3 regions of the Paenibacillus sp. LC231 genome follow, and region 3 is predicted to be linked to each of the others. Evidence: riboswitches for the same ligand, from Rfam matches in the RefSeq annotation. Region 3 holds a riboswitch; each other region holds the start of a gene.

Evidence for each region. A riboswitch is a leader RNA that binds a small molecule or an ion and turns the genes downstream of it on or off. The one in region 3 is predicted to bind thiamine pyrophosphate.
Region 1: it holds a riboswitch for thiamine pyrophosphate, as region 3 does, so the genes downstream of both, tenA (thiaminase II) here and AK95_RS24070 (ECF transporter S component) in region 3, are expected to answer to the same signal.
Region 2: it holds a riboswitch for thiamine pyrophosphate, as region 3 does, so the genes downstream of both, AK95_RS22755 (ABC transporter substrate-binding protein) here and AK95_RS24070 (ECF transporter S component) in region 3, are expected to answer to the same signal.

What each region holds. Positions count from the first base shown of each region.
Region 1 covers NZ_JFOM01000026.1:233,083-240,558, reverse strand. The annotation lists gene AK95_RS18250 (ABC transporter substrate-binding protein) at 1-9, shown strand, start outside; gene AK95_RS18245 (hypothetical protein) at 636-827, opposite strand; gene AK95_RS18230 (VOC family protein) at 2,217-2,717, opposite strand; TPP riboswitch at 2,980-3,083, shown strand; gene tenA (thiaminase II) at 3,223-3,909, shown strand; partial or broken gene thiM (hydroxyethylthiazole kinase) at 3,962-4,803, shown strand; gene thiD (bifunctional hydroxymethylpyrimidine kinase/phosphomethylpyrimidine kinase) at 4,800-5,816, shown strand; gene thiE (thiamine phosphate synthase) at 5,813-6,487, shown strand; gene AK95_RS18205 (BglG family transcription antiterminator) at 6,750-7,476, shown strand, end outside.
Region 2 covers NZ_JFOM01000037.1:354,748-362,223, forward strand. The annotation lists gene AK95_RS34965 (hypothetical protein) at 1-288, opposite strand, end outside; gene AK95_RS22750 (VOC family protein) at 522-905, shown strand; TPP riboswitch at 1,079-1,190, shown strand; gene AK95_RS22755 (ABC transporter substrate-binding protein) at 1,305-2,336, shown strand; gene AK95_RS22760 (MTH1187 family thiamine-binding protein) at 2,428-2,721, shown strand; gene AK95_RS22765 (ABC transporter permease) at 2,718-3,473, shown strand; gene AK95_RS22770 (ABC transporter ATP-binding protein) at 3,527-4,360, shown strand; gene AK95_RS22775 (TatD family hydrolase) at 4,430-5,245, shown strand; gene AK95_RS22780 (aspartyl-phosphate phosphatase Spo0E family protein) at 5,278-5,457, opposite strand; gene AK95_RS22785 (extracellular solute-binding protein) at 5,643-7,196, opposite strand; gene AK95_RS22790 (carbohydrate ABC transporter permease) at 7,263-7,476, opposite strand, start outside.
Region 3 covers NZ_JFOM01000044.1:97,322-104,797, forward strand. The annotation lists gene AK95_RS24060 (SDR family oxidoreductase) at 721-1,554, shown strand; gene asd (archaetidylserine decarboxylase) at 1,630-2,433, opposite strand; TPP riboswitch at 2,598-2,710, shown strand; gene AK95_RS24070 (ECF transporter S component) at 2,802-3,431, shown strand; gene AK95_RS24075 (ABC transporter ATP-binding protein) at 3,424-5,106, shown strand; gene AK95_RS24080 (energy-coupling factor transporter transmembrane component T family protein) at 5,103-5,909, shown strand; gene AK95_RS24085 (TetR/AcrR family transcriptional regulator) at 6,218-6,787, shown strand; gene AK95_RS24090 (DMT family transporter) at 6,792-7,151, shown strand; gene AK95_RS24095 (LysE family translocator) at 7,290-7,476, shown strand, end outside.

The sequences.
Region 1 (7,476 bases), on a different contig from region 3:
ATTCAGTAATGAATGAAGACGAATGCAGCAGGCTAGTATTGTCGTATAGCGGATGATGCTAGGAAAAGCATAAAGGAGGCATTCCAAAAGATTTTAGATCTTGAGGGATGCCTCCTTTTTTTGCATCGCAGCGTGGATAGTATCGCAGCGTCGGCAGCAACGCAGCGTCGCTAGCGACGCGCGTAGGTAGTATCGCGTGTAGGCAGTACCACTACGTCGGCAATCATAGCATAGCCAACATCGTCGCATCGCAGCGTGGTCAGCATCGCGCGTAGGCAGTATCGCGTGTAGGCAGTAGCACCACGTCGGCAATCGGCAGTAGCACCAAAGCACCAAGCCCAACAGTAGCACCAAGCCCAGTAGTAGCAAGTAGCACCAATTCCAGCAGTTGCACTAAGACCAGTTAGTCGCACCAAGATCAGTAGTCTCACCAAGATCAGTAGTAGCATCAATCCAACAGTTAGTAACAAGGCTCTCTGTTAACGGACACCAGTTCCCTTATTTGCCTGATTGGCCTCCAATTCTTAAAACTAACGGACATAGGATCCCTTATTACCGCAAAAAGGTGCCTATTTGCCATCATATTCTAGAAATAACGTATCTGGTGTCCGTTAGCTCTCGAAAATTACGCCTTTTTAGCTAAATAACGTATCCTCAGTCCGCTTGCCTTGAGCAAGTCGCACCAAGCCCAGCAGTAGCTCCAATACAGCAGTAGCAACAATACCAGCAATACCAGGAGTAGCTCCAATAATAGCAGGTAGCACCAAGATCAGCAGTAGCACTAAGACCAGCAGAAGCCTAGAAGTAGCCTCAATACCTTTTAGCACCAAGGCCACCTGTTAACGGACACCAGTTCCCTTATTTGCCTGATTCGCCTCCAATTCCTAAATCTAACGGACACAGGATCCCTTATTAGCGCAAAAAGGTGCCTATTTGCCATCATATTCTATGAATAACGTATCTGTTGTCCGCTTTCACTCGAAAATAACACCCATTTGGCTAAATAACGTATCCTCAGTCCGATTGCCGTCGAGCAGTAGCATCAATCACTGCTGTAGTACCAATACCAGCAGTAGCCCAAGATCAGCAGTAACACCAATCCCAGCAGTAGTACCAAGATCAGTAGTAGCACCAATACAAATAGTAGCCTCAACACCTGTAGTTAGCACCAAGGCCACCTGTTAACGGACACCAGTTCCTTTATTTTCCTAATTTGGTCCAAATTCTTAAATCTAGCGGACACAGGATCTCTTATTACCTCAATAAGGTGCCTATTTGCCATCATATTCTATGAATAACGTATCTGTTGTCCGCTTTCACTCGAAAATAACACCCATTTGGCTAAATAACGTATCCTAAGTCCGTTTGCCTCGAGCAAGTCGCACTAAGACTAGTAGCCGCATCAAGATCAGTAATAGCACCAAGCCCAGCAGTAGCATCAAGTCCAGCAGTAACACCAAGTCCAGTAGTAACACCAAGTCCAGCAGTAACACCAATCCCAGTAGTAACACCAAGTCCAGCAGTAGCACCAAGCCCAGCAGTGCCTCAATCCCAGCAGTTAGCACCAAGGCCACCTGTTAACGGACACCAGTTCCTTTATTTGCCTGATTCGGTCCCAATTCTTACAACTAACGGACACAGGATCTCTTATTACCTCAATAAGGTGCCTATTTGCCATCATATTCTATGAATAGCGTATCTGGTGTCCGCTAGCACTCGAAAATAACACCCATTTGGCTAAATAACGGATCCTAAGTCCGTTTGCCTCGAGCAAGTCGCATTAAGACTAGTAGCCGCATCAAGATCAGTAATAGCACCAAGCCCAGCAGTCGCACCAAGCCCAGCAGTAGCCTCAATCCCAGCAGTAGCAACAAGACAGCAGTCGCACCAAGCCCAGCAGTAGCCTCAATCCCAGCAGTAGCACCAATCCCAGCAGTAGCACCAATCCCAGCAGTAGCACCAATCCCAGCAGTAGCACCAATCCCAGCAGTAGCACCCAGCCCAGCAGTAGCACCCAGCCCAGCAGTAGCACCAATCCCAGCAGTAGCCTCAGCTACATACTCTGTGTTCCCTCGGTTTCTACCTCTAAACCATAGCTACTCTGAGTTACCCGGTCCCTACATCGATCATAATCGACAGCCATCCAAGCATACCCCTGGGACACCGAATCCACCCATGCTCTGCCTGAAATAACGCTTTTGCTTCAATTCACCTTGTTACGAAATCTTCACCACGATTTCCGCTCCAGCCACATAGGTCATTGCCTTCATGTATTCCGGGTCTTGGGCGCGTCGTTCCATCTCCTCGGGCGTCAGGTCCTCCATTCGCGTCTGAATCCACCATAAGTTGCCGAACGGGTCCCGTACCCGTCCCACCCGGTCGCCGAAGAACAAACTCGTTGGTTCCGTCACCGAGACGGCTCCTGCGGCGAGCGCTTGCTGGTAAGCAGCATCGCAATCCTCAACATATAAGCGGAGGTACGCCGGGCTATCCGGCCATTCCGGCTTCGCGTCAAACATCATCACGACGGAATCTCCGATTCGCACCTCGGCATGGCCGATGACACTATCGCCAACATAGACGCGGGCTAACTCTTCGGCTTGAAAAGCCTGCTCCAGGAATTCAATCAGCGCTGCGGAGTTTCTTGAGATAATCCATGGTGTCACGGAGGTGTAGCCCTCCGGAATGGGTTTAACCGCTTTTGATGGGTTCGTCATAAATAAGCTCGCTCCTTTAAACTTCATTTTTTTGAATAACGTTTATGTACTCATTATGTAGGGGAATACATGACAACCCAGCGTCAGTGTTTCTGAAACAAGTGTCGGGTAGCCGGCGTTTTTTATTCGCGAAAGACCTCTGCCACCGTACAACATCATGATCCACCGATCACGGAAGATTTCGCACATGGGGTTCTGTCCGCGAACCGTTAACGTTTGACAGCATCTACAAACCTATGTACAGTATTAGACAAAAGAATAGGAAGTCCACTAGGGGAGCCGTTAGCGGCTGAGACAAGAGCGTATCTTGGACCCTTTGAACCTGATCTAGTTCGTACTAGCGTAGGAAAGTGGAGCCTTCGTATATAAGGTCTTGGTGCGTTTTTGGCGCACTCGGGCTTGTTGACGAAGCCGCTCCAGTTTTCGGGGCGGCTTTTTAGCGTTGCCTGGAAAGTCGTGTCTTATGGACTTCCTGCTCTTCAATATGTTGGAGGTGGGGACAAAAATGAGTTTTACGCAAGAGCTCCGTCAGCAGGCGGGAGGCATTTTTCAAGCAATCTTCGATCATCCCTTTGTGAGAGGCATTGCCGAAGGTAAATTATCGCGGGAACAGCTGATTCACTATGTGAAGCAGGATTTTGAGTATTTGAACGCCTACATGCGAATTTACGGCATCGCCATATCCAAATCGACCAGCCGCGAAGAGATCGCAACCTTTAACGAACAAATCTCATTCATTCTGCATAGCGAGGTGCATCCGCATCAGAATTTTTGCGCAGCCGCCGGGGTGACCTACGAAGAGCTTCAAGGCTATCCGCTGGCTCCGTCCGCGCATCACTATATCCGTCATATGCTGACGGTGGCGCATGAGGGCAGTCTGGGCGAGATTATGGCCGTACTGCTGCCTTGCCCGTGGACCTACCTGGAGATTGGCCGCAAGCTGCTGGATGAAGTGAAGCCGGATGAATCCCATCCGTTCTACGATTGGATTTATTTCTACGGCAACCGGGGGGAAGACGTGACAGCCAAGTTCTGCAGCCGTGTCGATGAATGGGCGGAGCGTGCGACGGCAGCCGAGCGAGAACGGATGAAGGAGCATTTTATGCTGAGCTGCCAGCTGGAGTATATGTTTTGGGATATGGCTTATAAGCAGGAGGAATGGCCGGTGCCGCTGCAGGCTGCGGTGCTGTAAGGAGACCTAACTAGCTCATAAATTCCAATATAGCGAAGAGAGGCTGATTCATATGCATACATGGGAAAAAGAGGTTTCGGCGCTTTTAACAAAAGTGCGGCAGACGAGCCCCCTCGTTCACAACATGACGAACGTGGTGGTTACGAATTTTACGGCTAACGGCTTGTACGCGCTGGGCGCGTCGCCGGTCATGGCTTACGCGCCGGAGGAAGTGGCGGATATGGCCGCCATCGCGGGCGCGCTCGTATTGAACATCGGCACGCTGAACCGCGAGCTTGTAGATGCGATGATCATAGCCGGACAATCGGCGAACGCACACGGCGTACCGGTCCTGCTGGACCCGGTCGGTGCGGGAGCGACCCGTTTTCGAACGGAGTCGGCGCTGCGGATCCTAAGCGAAGTGAAGGTATCGCTCGTGCGCGGGAATGCGGCTGAAGTCGCTCACCTTGCCGGAGAGGCCCGCGAGATCAAAGGCGTAGACGCTGGCAACAGCACCGGCAGTGATCATGCCGAACTGGCTGTGCGGGCTGCGCGCGAAGTAGGCACGATCGTGGCCATTACCGGTGAAGAGGACGTGATTACCGATGGAAACGAGGTACGTATCATTACCGGCGGGGATGTTCTGCTCACGAAGGTGACCGGGGCAGGGTGCCTGCTGACCTCGGTGCTGGGTGCCTTTGCCGCAGTAGAAGCAAACCTGCTGCTTGCCGGTACGGCGGGGCCGGCCCTCTCCGGGGCCGCGGCGGCGGAGCTGCAGAGCGAACCGCGGCCCCGGGACCGGGAAGCTTCCCGATTGCTTTCCTGGATGAGCTGGCAAAGCTTCATCCAGGCTCGCTGGAGGGCTATGCCGCTGTCCGGGAAGCGGAAGCGTCCGCTGCAGGTGGCGCACGATGAGCAAGTCTCACGTTCCTCGGGCACTGACGATTGCGGGGTCTGACAGCGGCGGCGGTGCCGGCATTCAAGCCGATCTGAAAACCTTCCAGGAGCTTGGCGTATACGGCATGTCAGCGATTACGGCGATCACGGTGCAGAATACATTGGGGGTTCAAGGCGTTTATCCGCTGCCTCCCGAAGCAGCTGCTGAGCAGATTGAAGCGGTTGGCTCGGACCTCGGAGTCGATGCATTGAAGACAGGCATGCTGTTCAATGCCGAGATCATTCGCCTGGCTGCTGACCGGATCCGGGCATTCGGCTGGGAGAAGGTCGTTGTGGATCCCGTGATGATCGCCAAGGGCGGAGCAGAGCTGCTGCAAAGCGAAGCGGTGCAGGCTTTAAGAGAGGATTTGCTGCCGCTGGCGTTAATTGTCACCCCCAATATACCGGAGGCCGAAGTATTGGCGGGGATGCGTATCCGCACGAAAGAAGATCGGAAGGAAGCGGCGAGGCGCATCCGGGATCTGGGGCCCAGGATCGTTGTGATCAAAGGCGGTCATGACGAGGGAATGCCCGGCAGCGGTGAAGTTGCGGATCACGAAAGAGACAGGGGATCAGCTAAGGCGGCGGGTACGCAGCAGGAAGAGTTGTCTCAGTCCGAAAGTACGTATCGCCAAACAAGAACCGCCAGCGATAACGGGGAGTTTAATGAGGGACGCTCCCCCATGATCAAGAATGATGACAGATTCGGTAATCCCGACAGTCCTCCGGTCATGGACCTCGTATACGATGGTATCGCCTTTACAGAATTATATGGACAAAGAATTCGTACCGTTCATACGCACGGTACCGGCTGCACTTTCTCTGCCGCGATTACCGCAGGCCTGGCCCAAGGCTTAAGCGCATTCGATGCCATTCAGAACGGGCGCACATTCATCCAGGCGGCCATTGAGGACGGCTTAAACCTGGGACAGGGACACGGCCCAACAAATCATTGGGCATATCGTCGCCGCCATCAGGAGGTGCTGCGATGACGGGCAGAGTGACACCCGAGATGATGAGGCAGTATCTACGGATGTACCTCGTACTTGGGAGCGTGAATTGCATCGTCGAGCCAAGCCGGGTCGTGCAGGATGCATTGGCCGGCGGCACGACCATGGTCCAGTTCCGCGAGAAGGGACAGGGCGCACTTGTTGGCGAGCCGATGATTCGGCTGGCCCGCCGTATCCAGGCCGAGTGCCGCCAAGCAGGCGTGCCCTTCATCGTCAATGATGATGTGGAGCTGGCACTGAAACTGAACGCCGACGGCGTGCACATCGGCCAGGACGACGAATCCGCGGCTTCCGTCCGCGAGCGGATCGGCAATCGGATTCTGGGCGTCTCGGCCCATTCTGTTGAGGAAGCCAGGCGCGCCATTCTCCACGGTGCCGATTATCTTGGCATCGGGCCGATTTATCCGACCCGCTCGAAGGATGATGCCAAGGCTGTGCAAGGCCCGGCGATTCTTCGAGAAATGCACGAAGCTGGAATCCATCTGCCGATTGTAGGAATTGGCGGGATTACCGTTGAGCGCGTGGAGGAAGTGATTGGGGCGGGTGCGGATGGCGTCGCCGTGATATCCGCCGTGACGGGAGCGGAGTCGGCGCGAGAGGCTGTGGAGGCTTTTATAGGAAAGATACGCTGTGCAACCGAACGAATTTTTTAAAATGTAAGAGGATCATGATAAGGATCATGATAAAGGATCATGAACAAGAGTGTCGAATTTCTTCGGCACTCTTTTTTTGTTTACGTCAGATTTTATATTACTGTATATGTTCAGCTTATCCCTCAACATGCCATTCTTTGGGTCCATTCTCGCGTTTCATCTCAGATCAGATTGCCATAGCGACCCGGATATGATATACGTAGGACAATGTACCTGCTCCACGAATAGTGAGCTCTCCAAATAAGTTGAATAGGAGATCGGAATGAATAATAGGCAAAAAGTGATTTTTCGTAATTTGTTAATGGAACCGAACCGGCTGTGGCTCGTTCAGGATCTGGCGGATCAGACCGAGTGCTCGGAGAAGACGATCCGAAACGATCTGAAGGTGATTGAAGAATATATAGTTCAGCACTCCAGTGGCCATCTGGTGAAAAGGCCGGGACTTGGCGTCTATCTGGAGATCGGAGAAGCGGATCAGGCTAATTTATTCCACCGCTTGTATTCCAACGAGAGTACCACCGAGAATGAAACCGATGAGGAAAGAGTGCTGCACCTGGCCTATCGGCTCTTGATGAACGCGAAGCCCGTAACCCTGCAGAACCTGGCTTCACCGTTTTATGTGAACAAGGCAATTATCCGTCGGGATATGGAAAAGATTGAGGACTGGCTGCGCAGCTTTGATCTGAGCTTAATGATGAAACAGCGTGTAGGTTTCATGATTGAGGGCACGGAGAAGAACAAACGGATGGCGCTGGCGCGGTTGAACCAACTGATCAACCGTCCGGAGTTGACGGGACAGATGATGCGTAATCAGTATGAACCGCATGAGATTGCAACCGTATACAATGAATTGAAGGCGTTGCAAAAGCAACATCAGCTCCGCTTTACCGATGAAACCTTTGAAAGCCTGATGCTGCATATTCTGCTCATGGTCAAACGGACCAAGCTGGGACAGCCGATTTCGCTCTCCGAGCAGGACATGGCCTTTT
Region 2 (7,476 bases), on a different contig from region 3:
CGGAGAGAAAGCGCTCTCTTTTCCAAACCAAACATAACAAGCGTGAATGATTCGTGCCGCTGCATCCCCCATTAATCCGAGACTCACAATAAGCCAAAATCTGCGAAGATGAACCTCATAACGCCGACTAATCCGCATTAAATAAACGGAGGCGGCTGCAGGAGGAATAATGACTAGAACACGCTGAAGCGATAAAGCCTCAGGCATCCACAGAGCAATCATGATCTGAATGAATGCATATATCATGTCGAGTCGAATCCACAGATGATCTGCTGGAGTTGGACTCATAAGCATTCCTCCTCGGCCAAAAGGTAAGCTGGATCACTTTCATATGTTAGGTCTTTTGAATTAATCTTTCTATTTCTCATGATACTTTTTACCCACTCAAAAGTAAAGATGAGGAAATGAAAGAAAAATCATCTTTATCAGCCCCTGCATGAACACAACTCCCACTTGACGTATAGGGATTATGTGATAACATTTCAGTCATATCTCATATAGATCGGAAAGGGTGTTGAACCATGTCACAGAAACGCTTAGATCATGTCGGTATTGTTGTCCGGGACCTTGAAGCTACAATCGCCTTCTATACATCCGTAGTCGGACTAGAACTAAAGAATCGTCTGACCCATACGAATGGCGTCATCCAGCTGGCGTTCCTCGGGTTTAACGGCAGCAACGAGACGGAAGTCGAGCTTATTCAGGGATACAGCGACACGCTGCCAGCGGAGGGCACCGTTCATCATTTTGCAGTCAGCACGGACAACATTGAAGAGGAATATGCCCGGGTTCAAGGACTTGACGTTCCTCACTTGGACGAGGAAATCGTGACGCTCCCGAATGGTTTCCGTTATTTCTTCGTACATGGTCCCGAAGGGGAATGGATTGAGTTCTTCCAGCGCTAACCTCTACGTAGAAGCCTTATTCAAATACTTTATCTCGTGAAAGGTTCATAGGATCAATTAATGTTTCCCATTGCATAAGTGTTCTAAGCAAAGACCTGCCCCGTTCGTACCTCTTCGAACTAGACAGGTCCGGTGTGTTAGGACTATAATAGCGGATGTAATGATCGAAACTTCATAAATACCGGGGGAGCTGGGATATGGCCGGCTGAGAGTGTATCCGATATGATACTGACCCTTACACCTGATCTGGGTAATGCCAGCGTAGGAAGCCCATGTTTGCGGCAGCTGTTTATTTGCCGTGGTATACACTTACGCCGTCATGCGTCCTGATATCATCAGGGCGTTTTTTTTGTGGAGTTGCGAGGTAATAGAAAGAGAACTTAAAGGAGAGAAGAAACGATGAAGAAGGGAAGATGGATTCCGCTGCTTCTCGCTTGCGTCCTGCTTATGGTCGCGTCCGGATGCGGTACAAGCGAACAGAACAAGAAGACAGGTGCCGAAGGCGAAGGCAGTCAGACTTCCGGGAAACTCCGTGACGTGCAGCTGATGCTCGATTGGTCCGCCAATACGAATCACACCGGCCTGTATGCAGCGAAGGAGCTTGGGTATTATGAGGAAGAAGGGCTTAATGTCCAGATCGTCCAGCCGGGAGCAGGCGGTACGGATACGCTGGTCGCATCCGGAAAAGTGCCTTTTGGCATCAGTTATCAGGAAGGCGTAACGCTGGCCAGAACCCAAGGATTGCCGCTCGTTTCCATTGCAGCGATCATTCAGCATAATACGTCCGGCTTTGCCGCCCCCAAGGACAAAGGCATCGTGAAGGCAGGCGATTTTGAAGGAAAATCCTATGGCGGCTGGGGCTCACCTGTGGAGGAAGCCGTCATGAAATCCATCATGGAGATCGATGGCGCCGATGTCAGCAAGGTGAATATGGTCAATATGGGCGATGCCGATTATTTTACGGCCGTCAAACGCGACATTGATTTTGCCTGGATCTTCTATGCTTGGACGGGGATTGAAGCCGAGCTTCGCAATGAACCGCTTGACATGATTTATGTGAAGGACTACTCCGAGCAGCTTGATTATTACACACCGGTAATCGTGACGAACGAGAAGCTGATCCAGGAGGACCCTGAGCTTATCAAAGCGTTCATGCGGGCGACTTCAAAAGGATACGACTATGCGATTCAACATCCTGAAGATGCGGCAGCTCTGCTTACGAAGGCGGTTCCTGACTTGGATGCCGAACTGGTTCTCGCCAGCCAGAAATGGCTGAGCCCCCGTTATCAGGATGATGCATCCCGCTGGGGCGAACAGAAAGCCGAAGTATGGTCGGGATATGCAGACTGGATGTTTGAGCGTAAGCTGCTGGAGAAGGAACTTGATGCGGACCGCGCATTCACCAATGATTTTTTACCGGAGCAGTCATAAGGTTATTTCTATTTAAAAAGAAGAGAGTCGGCCTTGCAGCAGGCTGCCTCTCTTCCATTACATTATAGCTTGCACGAAAGGATGAGTTTACATGGCGAATACACTTTTGAGCATTCAAGTGATACCGAGAACGCCAAACGGGGCCGACAGCATCCCTTATGTAGATGAAGCGATTAAGGTCATTCAGGAATCAGGCGTGAAATACGAGGTTCATGCACTCGAAACGACCATGGAAGGTGAGCTCGCCGAGCTGCTCAAGATCGTTGAGCGCATGCATGAAGCGCTGGTGAATGCGGGAAGTCCCAGCATCATATCCCAAGTCAAAATCGCCCATCACCCCAGCGGCATCAGCATGGATAAGCTGACTGAGAAATACCGTCCATGAGAAGCTGGTGGAGTTCGGTTTGGCCGCCCGTGGTGGCGGTCCTCTTCTTTTTGGTGGCATGGCAGGCCGCAGTATCCATATTCGACATTGAACCTTTTATTCTGCCTGCGCCGACGGCCATCGGGCATGAGGCCGTTACCGGAGCTTCCGGTCTCTTCCAGCATACAGCGGCTACCCTGCAATTAACCCTGGTCGGATTTATGATCGGTACGGCGATCGGTCTAGTCATCTCGCTGGCACTGCACATGGTGCCTTTTCTCAAAACCGCTCTTTATCCGCTTCTTATTCTTAGCCAGAATGTGCCGACAATCGCCCTAGCCCCGCTTCTCATGATTTGGTTCGGCTTCGGCATGCTGCCCAAGGTTATCGTGATTACGCTGGTCTGCTTCTTCCCCGTCGCTGTTGCGGCCCTGGACGGACTGGCCCGTACTGACCGAACCATGATGAATTACATGCAGATGGCGGGGGCTACCTCATGGCAAATTTTCAGCAAGCTGGAGCTGCCACATGCCCTTCCCTCCATCTTCTCCGGGATTCGAATTGCGGCTACCTATTCGGTCATGGGTGCGGTTATCGGGGAATGGATCGGCTCGGACCGGGGAATCGGCTACTACATGATGCTGCAAAAATCCGGCTATCGCACGGATCGGGTGTTTGTTGCCATCCTGGTCATCGTCCTGCTCAGCCTGCTGATGGTGCTGCTGATCACTCTGCTGGAGAAGCGGCTCATCCGCTGGAATCGAAAAGGTTGAGTCCCAGTGAATAGACGTTTCGAATCTTATATGATAGGAGGCCATTTGTCGATATGACACATCAAGTACCCCTGACGGTCCAGGACGGGGCTGACCCGTCGGCTACGTCGGTCTCAACCGCACCTGCCCTCGAGGTTCGCAGCCTTCGAAAAACCTTCCGCGACCGGCGCAGCGAAGTGCATGTGCTGGATGGCCTTTCGCTTCAAGTACAGCCCGGGGAATTCGTCTCCTTGATCGGTCCTTCAGGCAGCGGAAAGAGCACCCTCTTCCATATCATTGGGGGGTTAACAGCTCCGGATGCGGGCTCTGTCCTCATGGATGGTCAGGACGTGACCGGGGAAAAAGGCCGCATCGCCTATATGCCTCAACAGCCGGCCCTGTTCCCTTGGCGTACGGTGGAGGACAATGTGCTCCTTCCCGAAGAGCTGCGAGGCACCTCGAAAGCCACTGCCAGGGAACATGCCCGCAGCTGGATGGAACGTGCCGGACTCAGCGGCTTCGAAAAGGCATATCCGCACACCCTCTCTGGAGGAATGCAGCAGCGGGCAGCTTTTCTGCGCGCACTGATGAGTCCGCAGGAAGTTATGTGCCTGGACGAACCGTTCAGTGCATTGGATGCGTTAACGCGCAGTGATATGCAGCGCTGGCTGCTCGATATCTGGGAGGATACGCGCCGTTCGGTGCTGATGATTACCCACCATATCGAGGAGGCGCTGCTCCTCTCGGACAGCATCTATATCCTGTCAGCACGGCCCGGAACCATCTTGAAACGGGTAAAAGTCCCTTTCTCTCGACCGCGCCGGGAAAACATCCTGATGGATCCGTCCTTCATCGCATTAAAAACCGAAATTTCCGCCATCATGCGGGAAGAACAGCACAAGCGCTGACCGATGAAGGCCAGCGCAATACATACATCCATGATGTTCGTGGAAGCTTACAAGCGAGGTGATGTAACGATGAAATCATTCATGCAGAGTGAAGCGAATTCCCCCCTGATCGACACTCATATTCATCTGGACAGTTATGCGTTATCCGATCAACAAGCGATTCTCGCGGATATCCGCCATCATGAGGTTCAATCCGTCATCTCTGTCTCCATGCATCTGGCTTCCTGCAAGCGAAACCTGGAGCTGGCCCGGCAGTACGGACCGATGGTGCGGCCGGCTTTCGGTTATCATCCGGAGCAGCCCCTCCCTTCCTCTGACGAAACCGAAGAGCTGCTGGATTGGATGGCAGAGCATGCCGATGAGATGGTTGCCGTAGGAGAGGTGGGTCTCCCCTATTACGCCAGGCTGGAGGCTGAATCGGAAGGCCGACCCTGGGATAACCGCCCTTACGCCTATCTGTTGGAGCAATTTATAGCTTTTGCTAAGAAGCATCATAAACCGGTGATTCTGCACGCTGTATATGAAGATGCGGATATCGCATGTGATTTGCTCGAAAAATACGGCGTCACTCGTGCCCATTTTCATTGGTTTAAGCGCTCCCGTGACACCTTGCAGCGGATGGCAAATAACGGATACTATATTTCCTTTACACCCGACATCCTCTATGAGGAAGAAATTCGTGCTATGGCAAGTAGGTATCCGGATCATCTCGTCATGACCGAAACCGATGGACCTTGGCCGTTCGAAGGTCCATTCACCGGACAGATGACCCATCCTCGGTTGACGGCTTCTGTGGCTTCGGCATGGGCTGAGCTTAAGGGGCTGTCCATACTTGAAGCCCGCAGGATTTTATATGAGAACGCCGCGAGACTTTACCGTCTATAAAAAAGAATCTTCATGCAGTTCAAGTCGGTTGCTTAGGCAATCGGCTTGTTCTCTTTAAGAAGAAATCGGTTATATTGATTAATCAACTCATCAAGCACGATCGATTGTCTGAGGACTTTAGGATGATTAAAATCACGATACCGCTGCTTCATCTTATGAAGCTTATGCCGTTCTTGCTCGATACTAAACTTTATGCCTTCCTTCGTTTCCATGACTTTATATCCTCCCCTCATGTAATATTTTATGCTTTAATGTAAAATTATAGGATGTTCAATATTAGACATCAGAAATATGACATGGAGGGGCTTATTTCTGTTATTCACGCCAAAAAACCACAATGCCAACCGCAGCATTGTGGTTCTTTGGTTCCATTATTTAACGTACTTAATTAACGTACTTATTTAACATACTTCTCCTGATATGCCTTTGACATCTCGTCTGTAATTTCCTTCATCTTCGGATCACTCTTGATTGTTTCGATCAGTTTATCGTACGATTCAACCGGTTCTTTGCCCGTGATGACCATGACCCGCATATCATCCACTTTCTTGGAAAGCTCGGGGTAGTATTTATTGTAGGCTTCCGAATACAGCTCTCCCGAAGGGTTCGGAACCTTGACCGTCTTACGCTCTGTGACGATCTCTACGTTCCGCTCATATACTTCATCCGGCATCCCTACCGCGCTGATAGCCATATCGTCGCTGACGAGGTGAATCATATTGTTCAAGTTGCCGTCACCCGTCTTATCAACGGCAGCCTGCGGCGTAGCAACCTTCTTCCCGTTCTCCACATTGTAATGGACACCTTCGATTCCGTAGGTCAACATTTCATTGCCTTCCTGACTATAACCATAGTCGAAAAACTCGAGGATTTTCTTCACTTTCGCCTCCGGCACTTTCTTCGGAATCAGGTATACTCCATAATAAGGCGATCCTGAAGGCGTATACTTCACCCCGTTTGCATTCTCCAAGTAAGCAAGCGGCATGAGATCCGCCTTGGGATCAACGCCCTTCACGGCTTCGCCGGTCACCCAGGCATGGTTCATGGACATGCCCCCTACCCCTGCCTTGGCGCTTCGCATCGTATCCATTACCTGCGAGAACTTCATGATAGCGAAGTCTTTGGGGAACAAGCCCTCATCATATGCCTTTTTGATCCACAACATGGCCTCCCTAGACTCGTCCGACGTCATAATCGGAGTCAGGGTATTATCGGGTTGAAGCTTCCAGGACCCTTGCGTTTCATTAAATATATTATAAATATAGGCGAGAGCCCCCGGATTTGCGGCATATGGAATCTCATCGGCCTGTCCATTACCATTCGGATCCTTTTCCTTAAACGCCTTTAACACGTTATGGAACTCATCCAGCGTTTTGGGCGTTTCCAGCTGAAGGGCATCCAGCCAGTCCTTGCGGATCATCGGGAACACGCCGCCGCCATAGCTAGGATAATAACGAGGAATGACGATGTTCTTGCCATCCACCTTGGTGATTTCCCACATTTCCTTCAATTCTTCGCGGTTCAAATTCGGATAGTCTTTAAGGAACGGTGTCAGGTCCCAGAAAACCCCCTGCTTCAGCATTTTCTGCAGCTGCGGGTTCTGCAGCGTCTCCACGAAAGTAACCTCTGGAAGATCGCCGGATGCAAGCATGACATTGATCTTCTCTTCGGCCGTGGACGGCGACAGCCACGTAATATTCAGCTTGGTATTGGTGCGTTTCTCGAGCTCTTTCCATAGTGCATTGGTGTTGTCTATGAATTCGGTGGCATAATTCAGGGTCTGTATCGTAATGCTTGTAGGTTCACTGCTGTCTGTTCCGCCTCCGTTGTCGCTCGGTGCACTTCCGTCACGGCTGCCGCATGCGCTAAGCAAGAGCGAGCTTGCCAAGAGCAGCACCCCCGACATTTTCAAAAGCGCCTTGCCCGGCTTGGTTTCCATTCTTTTCATCATTAGACCTCCCTTATAATGATACCTCTCTCCTGACTGATCATGATGTCAGATAAACCGTATATCGATTCATTCCTTGACAGAGCCTACCATTGCTCCTTTGGCGAAGTGCTTCTGCAGGAATGGATACACTAACATGATCGGCACGGTTGCAATAACGACCGCCGCCATCTTCAACGTTTCCGTTGGAACGGGACGATTCACTTGGAAGGCGAATCCGCCGCCGCTCCCGGATCCCATCGTCGTTGGATCCACAAGCATATTTTGCAGCAATACTTGCAGC
Region 3 (7,476 bases):
GATATCAGAAAGTATAAATTCGAAGCATGAGCCTTCCTGATATCGCAAGAAAAACTTCCGCTAAATGCGGTCTGTCTTCTATGCGAGTACGTCGATAGACGTTTTTCTTATGAAGGGGGGAGAGAGGAATGAGCCCAAGAAGACGGGTGCGTGGACGTTTCTTCAGTCGCGGTGGCTGCGGTATTTTCAGAAATCGCTTGCGCCGCATGAAGACAACGACTCAGGATCATCAGAATGTGTGGTTTTAACGAGACTTAGGCCTACATACGGGGACGTGGAATCCCGTTATCATATACGCTTTTTTCTGGATGAACGAAGGGAGCTAAATGGCTCCCTTTTTTGATATGTATTGGGGTCCCCGCAAAGTATTTGGAATAAGCATCGAAGCATAGGCTCCACTTTGTGGGGCATTTTGTATTGGGGTCCCCGCAAAGTATTTGGAATAAGCATCGAAGCATAGGCTCCACTTTGTGGTTCTATTTAATGGATGCACATGGGAATAGGGAGTATGTCTGATTACGTTGTAAAAGGATGCATATACGGATAGGGACTCTGTTGGCATTACGGAAATTTGTTATATTAGGGATATGTATAAAGCGCGAATCGTAGGGTTGTAATGGACCGGACAGGCAGTTCGGATAACGGAAGGGTGAAGGGTGTGAAGGGTAAAGTGGCAATGGCGGACCAAGCGGTGTTTCGGTGGTAACGGCGGGAGCAGGAATGGTTGCGCTGATCACGGGCGCGTCGAGCGGGTTCGGACTGCTCATCAGCTTGGAGCTGGCAAAAGCGGGCTATGACGTGGCAGCGGGTCTGCGCAGGCCGGAGGCGGCTGCAGAGCTGTTGACCCGAGCCGAAAAAGCAGATGTTGTCGAACGCATTCACGTATTCCAGCTGGATATATGCTCAGAGGAACATGTCAAGGCTGCTGCTTGGGAGTTAGAGCAGAAGTTCGGCCGCTTGGACGTGCTGGTGAACAACGCCGGCGAAGCGGTAGGCGGCATGGTGGAGGAAGTACCGCTCAGCGGCTGGCGCAAGCAGTTGGAGACGAATTTTTTCGGGACCGTATCGGTAACGCAGCATATGCTCCCGCTGCTGCGCAAGACCGGACGATCCAAAATCATTCTCATGAGCAGCATTAGCGGCGTGGTCGGCTTTCCGGGTTATGGTCCCTATGCGGCATCCAAATTTGCGCTGGAGGGGTTCGGCGAGAGCCTGTCCATGGAGTTGATGCCCTTTGGCATCGATGTCGTACTGATTCAGCCCGGTGCCTATGGCACGCCGATCTGGAATAAAAGTTTTGGGGAGCTTACGGTAAAGGAAGGATCACCCTACAGCGGTCTGCTGAAGGGCGTGCTGGACTATTCCGAGCGGACAGCCAGGGGAAGCGGAGATCCGCAGGAGGTAGCCAGGCTTGTGGCAAACATTGCGTCCATGTCCAAACCGAGGTTCCGCTATACGCTGCCCAGAGGTACGCGGCTGACCGCATGGATCAAGGGCGTACTGCCGGATCGGCTGTTTCAGCGGATCGTTTATCGGATGCTGGACCGGCGTTAATCATTCATGCAGCGAATGATTCATGGCCTTAACTTGTCATGCGATGCTTGGTGAAGCTTGGTAAGGTGAATGGAGTTACCCTTTTCTGGTCGGGGACGGGTGAAGCAAACCAAGCAGCTCTCCCATCTTCACCTTGGAGCCGGGTTCCAGGTCACCGCGCGGAGTAAACGTGCCGTTCTCTGTCAGAAGCACGACGGTAGAGCCGAATTCAAAGTACGCGAGTTCATCGCCGATCTCGTATTTCTTCACGTTCTCGTCGGCATAACGGATGCTGCTTACGTTCATGGCTCCGACCTTCACGACGGCAACTTCGCCGAACTCATGCGCAATATAGGTAATGAGGCGCTCATTACGGCTGAGCACATGCCGGATATGGGTCATCGCAAAATCGTTCACGGGGTAAACGCGTCCCTTTAAATGCTCGCTTTCCGCCTGAACACCGGTTACAGGGGAATGAATGCGATGATAGTCGGTTGGGCTTAAATACAATACAAATGCATAACCGTTGATGTAGTTTTCCATTCTCGGTGATTTGGCGAGCAGCTCGCTCAGGGTATAATCCTGTCCCTTGACGCTCAGAATGGTGCCGGCGTTGACGGCGCACATCGCCGATATCGTGGCATCGACGGGGCTTACCATGGCATCGGCGGTGTCATCTATGGCGCGCAGGCCTATTTTTAACCGGCGGGAAAAGAATTCGTTCAGTGAGCGGTATTCGTGGATTTCTTTCTCCGCTTCATGGGCCGGAATTTGATAAATTCGTATGAATGCAGGTATTAGATGACGGCTCAGCCGGCTGTGGGAACAATGCCCCATGATTCGGGACAGCCACTTGCGGGAGGACAGCTCAGTCATCAGACGCAGCAATTGTTTAGCCATGTCATTCTCCTTTGTGCATAGGTGTCAGCAATAAACGTTGGTGGAAAAGCCAATCACTCTGATATTGACATAGAATGAGCTGGAAATCAATAAATAGCCATTTTTGAAAAAAGGTTCTTGCTAATTGGAGAACGAATGTGTATTTTAAGATTAACATGAAACCGAATAGGGAATACGGGGGCTTGAGTGAATCAGGCTGAGATTGCAGCTGTTATCCGCTGTTGACCGTTAATCTGAACTGGGTAATGCCAGCGTAGAGAATATCCGACCCTGCCTACATAGGGCCTATTTTTCCGTCTGCGCGTTTTTCCAGACGGTTTTTTGTTGTTTTTACACAAAAATAGAGGTGGAGAGGGGAATGTGTGGTTATGGGAACATCTATGCAAGAGAAGTTGGGGGTTCAGCCCCGAAAAGGGCTGCGGTTAAGCGATATTTTGGTGACGGTGCTGGTATCGCTGGTGCTTGGCGTCATTTATCACTTCTGGGGTTCGGTTTACAATCTGTTAAAACCGCTGTTCTTTGAAGCGGATGAGTTGTTATACGGAATGTGGTTCGCTGCAGCCACGCTTGCTTACTTGCTAATCCGTAAGCCGGGAGTGGCCATCATTGCGGAAGTGGCGGCTGCCCACGTGGAAGTGCTGTTTGGCAGCGGCTGGGGATTGACTCTGCTGCTGTATGGGCTCATTCAAGGACTTGGGGCAGAACTGGTATTCGCGGCGTTCCGTTATCGGAGCACCTCGGCGTGGACGCTGGCGATTGCCGGAGCAGGCGCAGCCATCGGATCGATGATCATGGACTTCTATTACAGCTATACCGATGACCTGCAGACGTGGATGTTCCTGGCCAAATACGGTATGCGGGTACTCAGCGGTGCCGTCATTGCAGGCCTGCTCATGCTCTTGCTGGCCAAAGCCTTGGACCGCACGGGCGTCACATCCCTGCTGCGTCCTGCGTCGAAGAAGGATTACGAAGCACTGGATGATCCGCGCCATGTCTAATGCCACGGTTAGCCTGGTTCCGGCTCAGTCCGCTGAGATGGTTCCGGAACCGGCCGTGTATGTGGAGGGATTGCGTCTGAAGTATCCGGGCGAGGAACGACTGATGTTCAAAGACCTCTCCTTCTCGGCTGTCCGCGGGGAGAAGGTGCTGCTGCTCGGTCCGAGCGGCTGCGGCAAATCCACGCTGCTGCAGGTGCTTAGCGGGATGATTCCCCGCGCAACGGAGGTGCCGATGAAATGCGAGTCGCAGCTGGTTCCGCGCTCTTGGGGGTATGTATTTCAAGATCCGGATACCCAGTTCTGCATGCCGTACGTGGATGAAGAGCTGGCTTTCGTACTGGAAAATCTAAGTGTTCCGCGCGATGAGATGAAGGAGAGGATGCAAGCGGCGCTCCGCGAGGTGGGGCTTGATCTTGAGGAGCTTCATATGCCGATCGGGCATCTGTCCCAAGGCATGAAGCAAAGGTTAGCGCTGGCTTCGGCTCTGCTGCTGGAGCCGGAGGTGCTGTTCCTAGACGAGCCATCTGCCTTGCTCGACCCGGAAGGAAGGGAGCAAATCTGGTCCGCGGTGAAGGCCGTATCGGATGGGCGGACACTGATCATCGTGGAGCACCGGATCGAAGAAATGGCCAGATACGTGGATCGTGTCGTGCTGTTCAGCCCGGATGGCGTGATTCTGGGCGAAGGTCCTCCAGCAGCGATATTCGCAGAATACGAGCGGGAACTCCAAGCTTATGGAATCTGGTATCCCGGCGTATGGGAAGATTATGCGCAGACCCGGGCGGGCAGAGAGCTGTTTGCTCCGGTCGATGCGCTTGGCGATGAGCAGGGTAATCGTAATCTCCTGCATGAGGCTGCTCCGCCGTATGCTCAACGTGGGGAGCCTGTCATTCACCTGGCGAATTTCAGGGGAATGAGATGGGATAAACCGGTCATTAGCCTCCCTTCGGCCGAGGTGTTTCCGGGACAATTCATTGCGGTGGTAGGTCCGAACGGAGCAGGCAAAAGCTCGCTGCTGCTCAGTTTGATGGGGCTGCTTCGCGCCGAAGGGACCTACATGCTCTGCCGGGAAGAGGTCATTCAGGGCAAGCGCAGGAAGGTGCGGAAGAAGAGAGAGCAGCAGCTGCGCCAAATCGGATTCGTGTTTCAGAATCCGGAGCTTCAATTCCTGACGGAGCGCATCGGCGATGAGGTGGTTTACTCGCTGCTGGTGGATCATGTGCCGCCGGAGGAAGCGAAGGCGCAGGCCGAGCGCTGTCTTGAACGTTTCGGATTGAATGGCTTGGAGGCCAGGCATCCGTACCAGCTGTCGACAGGCCAAAAGCGCCGCTTGAGCGTGGCTACGGCCATGGCAAGACAGCCGTTCGTCCTGCTTCTGGATGAGCCGACCTTCGGACAGGATGCGCGGAATACATTCGCGATTCTGGAGATGTGCGAGAAGCTGCGCCGTGCGGGAACCGCCATTCTCATGGTGACGCATGAAATGGAGGTCGCCCAGCGGGTCGCCACGCATATATGGGAAATCCGCGAGGGACAACTGACCTCGAGCATGCCTTCCCCGCGCTGGTGTACCGGGACGGAATCCGGACGGGAGGCGGGCGGAGTGAATGGCACTGATGAGACTCGCGAAAATCTAACCACGGCCGATCATCGCCTCACGGGGGTGAATGCATGAACATATGGAACCCCGTACGGATCACTTGGCTGCACCGGGCGAATCCGGTGGTGAAGCTGGGTCTGATCTGTGCGCTGTTTTTCATGACGGTGTTAACCCATGATCTTGATTTTGTTTTGTACCAGGCGTTGATCTTTATGGTCTGTCTCGTGGTGCTCAGCGGGGTGAAGCCGTGGAAAATGCTGTTGTTCTTCATTCCGTTTCTGCTTGCCTTCATATCGTCCGCCTCTTCCATGATGCTGTTCGGTAAGGGAGAAACGATCTGGTGGGAGTGGGGGTTGTTCCGGGTATCGGAAGAAAGCTTCTACCGAGGGCTGCATTTGGGCTTTAAGGGAATTGCCTTTGCCTCGGAGGGGCTGCTGCTCGTGACGACAACGTCCTCGGTGGATTTATTCTACAGCCTGATGCAGAAGTTGAGGCTTGCACCCAAGTATGCTTACAGCTTCATGGCTTCGATCCGGCTGCTGCCCATGGTGTGGGAGGAATATGTGATCCGCCGCCAAGCCTTGAAGGTACGAGGAGTCCGCCCGATCCGCGGAATTCGCGGCATGGTGAACCGCGCAGGACTGTATGTGGTGCCGCTGCTGGCACAGAGCATCCGCCGGGCCCATCGGGTGGCCGCCGCGATGGAGGCCAAGCAATTCGATGGCGATCAGGCGAAGTCCCGAACGTATTATTACCCGTCGCGTTATTCACGCTATGATCTTCTGGTTATAGGATTACTTGCAGTTGCGGCCGCTTTCGCTTATGCCGCAGCCGGATATTTTCCATGGTTCGGCATTGGCGACGTGCGGTTTGATTAAAGGATTGGTGAAATCGAAAAGAGTCTGCTTACGATACGTAAGCGGGCTCTTTTTGTTATGAGATTCAAACTTCAAATGCTAACCATCCTTCTATCGCAAGAAAAACATCTGTTATGAGCAGTCTGCCTTCTGAGAAAGTACGGTCTATGAACGTTTTTTATCATATGTATCCGGCGTTCCTAGTACGTTTAGCTATCTTCTGCCCCGCTATATTTAAAAAATCATGTCTGGATTTCATGCTGATCAAGGAGTTATAATACTAGTGGTACCGATACAGTATTTATGGTACCAGAAGGGGAGTTAGTCAGTTGCGCGAGCGAATATTGAATGAAACGATCCGCTTAATTCAGCGGCAAGGATTTACGTTTACGGTCAGTGATCTGGCCCGCGTCCTTGCCATTAGTAAACGGACGATCTATGAGCACTTCTCATCCAAGGAAGAGATTGTCGAACATATCATTGACGGGATGATCCGGCACATCCAGCAGCGCGAACGTGAAATTGCGGAGGATGAGGGGCTTACCGTTCTGGAGAAGATACACCAGATTCTAATCTGTCTGCCCCAGGAGATGGAGCAGATGGATTTGGGGATGCTGCCGGATCTGAAGCGCACGCATTATGCGCAATGGGAGAAGCTGGACACCTTTTTCCGAGAGGAATGGGGCATTGTCACCGAGCTTATGGAGCGAGGCATGGCCGAGGGAAGCATCAAACGAATTCATATGCCACTGTTCATCGATCTGTATCTCGGATCGCTCCATCAGATTTACGATTCGAGGGCGACGGTGAAGCATCAATTGCCGCTAGGGGAGCTGCTGCAGTCCGTTATGGACATCTTGCTGTTCGGGATTGCCGCAGAGAAACGGGAGGAGTCTTGAGATTATGCATTGGTTCTATTTAAGTTTGGCGATTCTGTTTGAAGTGGCGGGGACGCTGAACATGAAGCTGTCGGAGGGGTTCAGCAAACCGCTGCCCAGCGTGCTGCTGGTGGTATTCTATATTTGCAGCTTGAGCTTCCTGACGCTGAGCTTGAAGCAGATTGAAATATCCGTGGCTTACGCGATCTGGTCGGGACTTGGCATCATGATCATTACCGTCATCGGTTATATGTTCTTTGCGGAGCAGATTAACGGTCTGAAAATATTCTCGATCCTGCTGATCATCGCAGGGGTCGTTCTGCTGAATCTATCCGGCAGCGCGCATGCGCAGGAACAACCGAAGACGCACCAGTCCGGTCACTAAGGGCGATAGAAGAAACCGAAATCTGCGGTGAAGAGCCGTATTTGTGCGGCTCTAGTTCTGCTGCAATAATGTACTATGCCCTGCTTCGCCTCCAGCTCTATAATGACAAAGGAAATTCCTTTGTTAGGAGCTATCATCATGAACCTGTCTTCTTTTTTTATTTACTGTTTTATCGTGGCTTTCTCGCCGGGGCCATCCAACATCGTCATTTTGTCTTCGGTTCAGAATTCCGGCATGAAGAAGACCTTGCGCTACATTGCCGGAGCCTCCATCGCTTTTTTCTTATTAATCGCTGCTTCCGTGGTATTGGGCCAGCTTCTGTCAA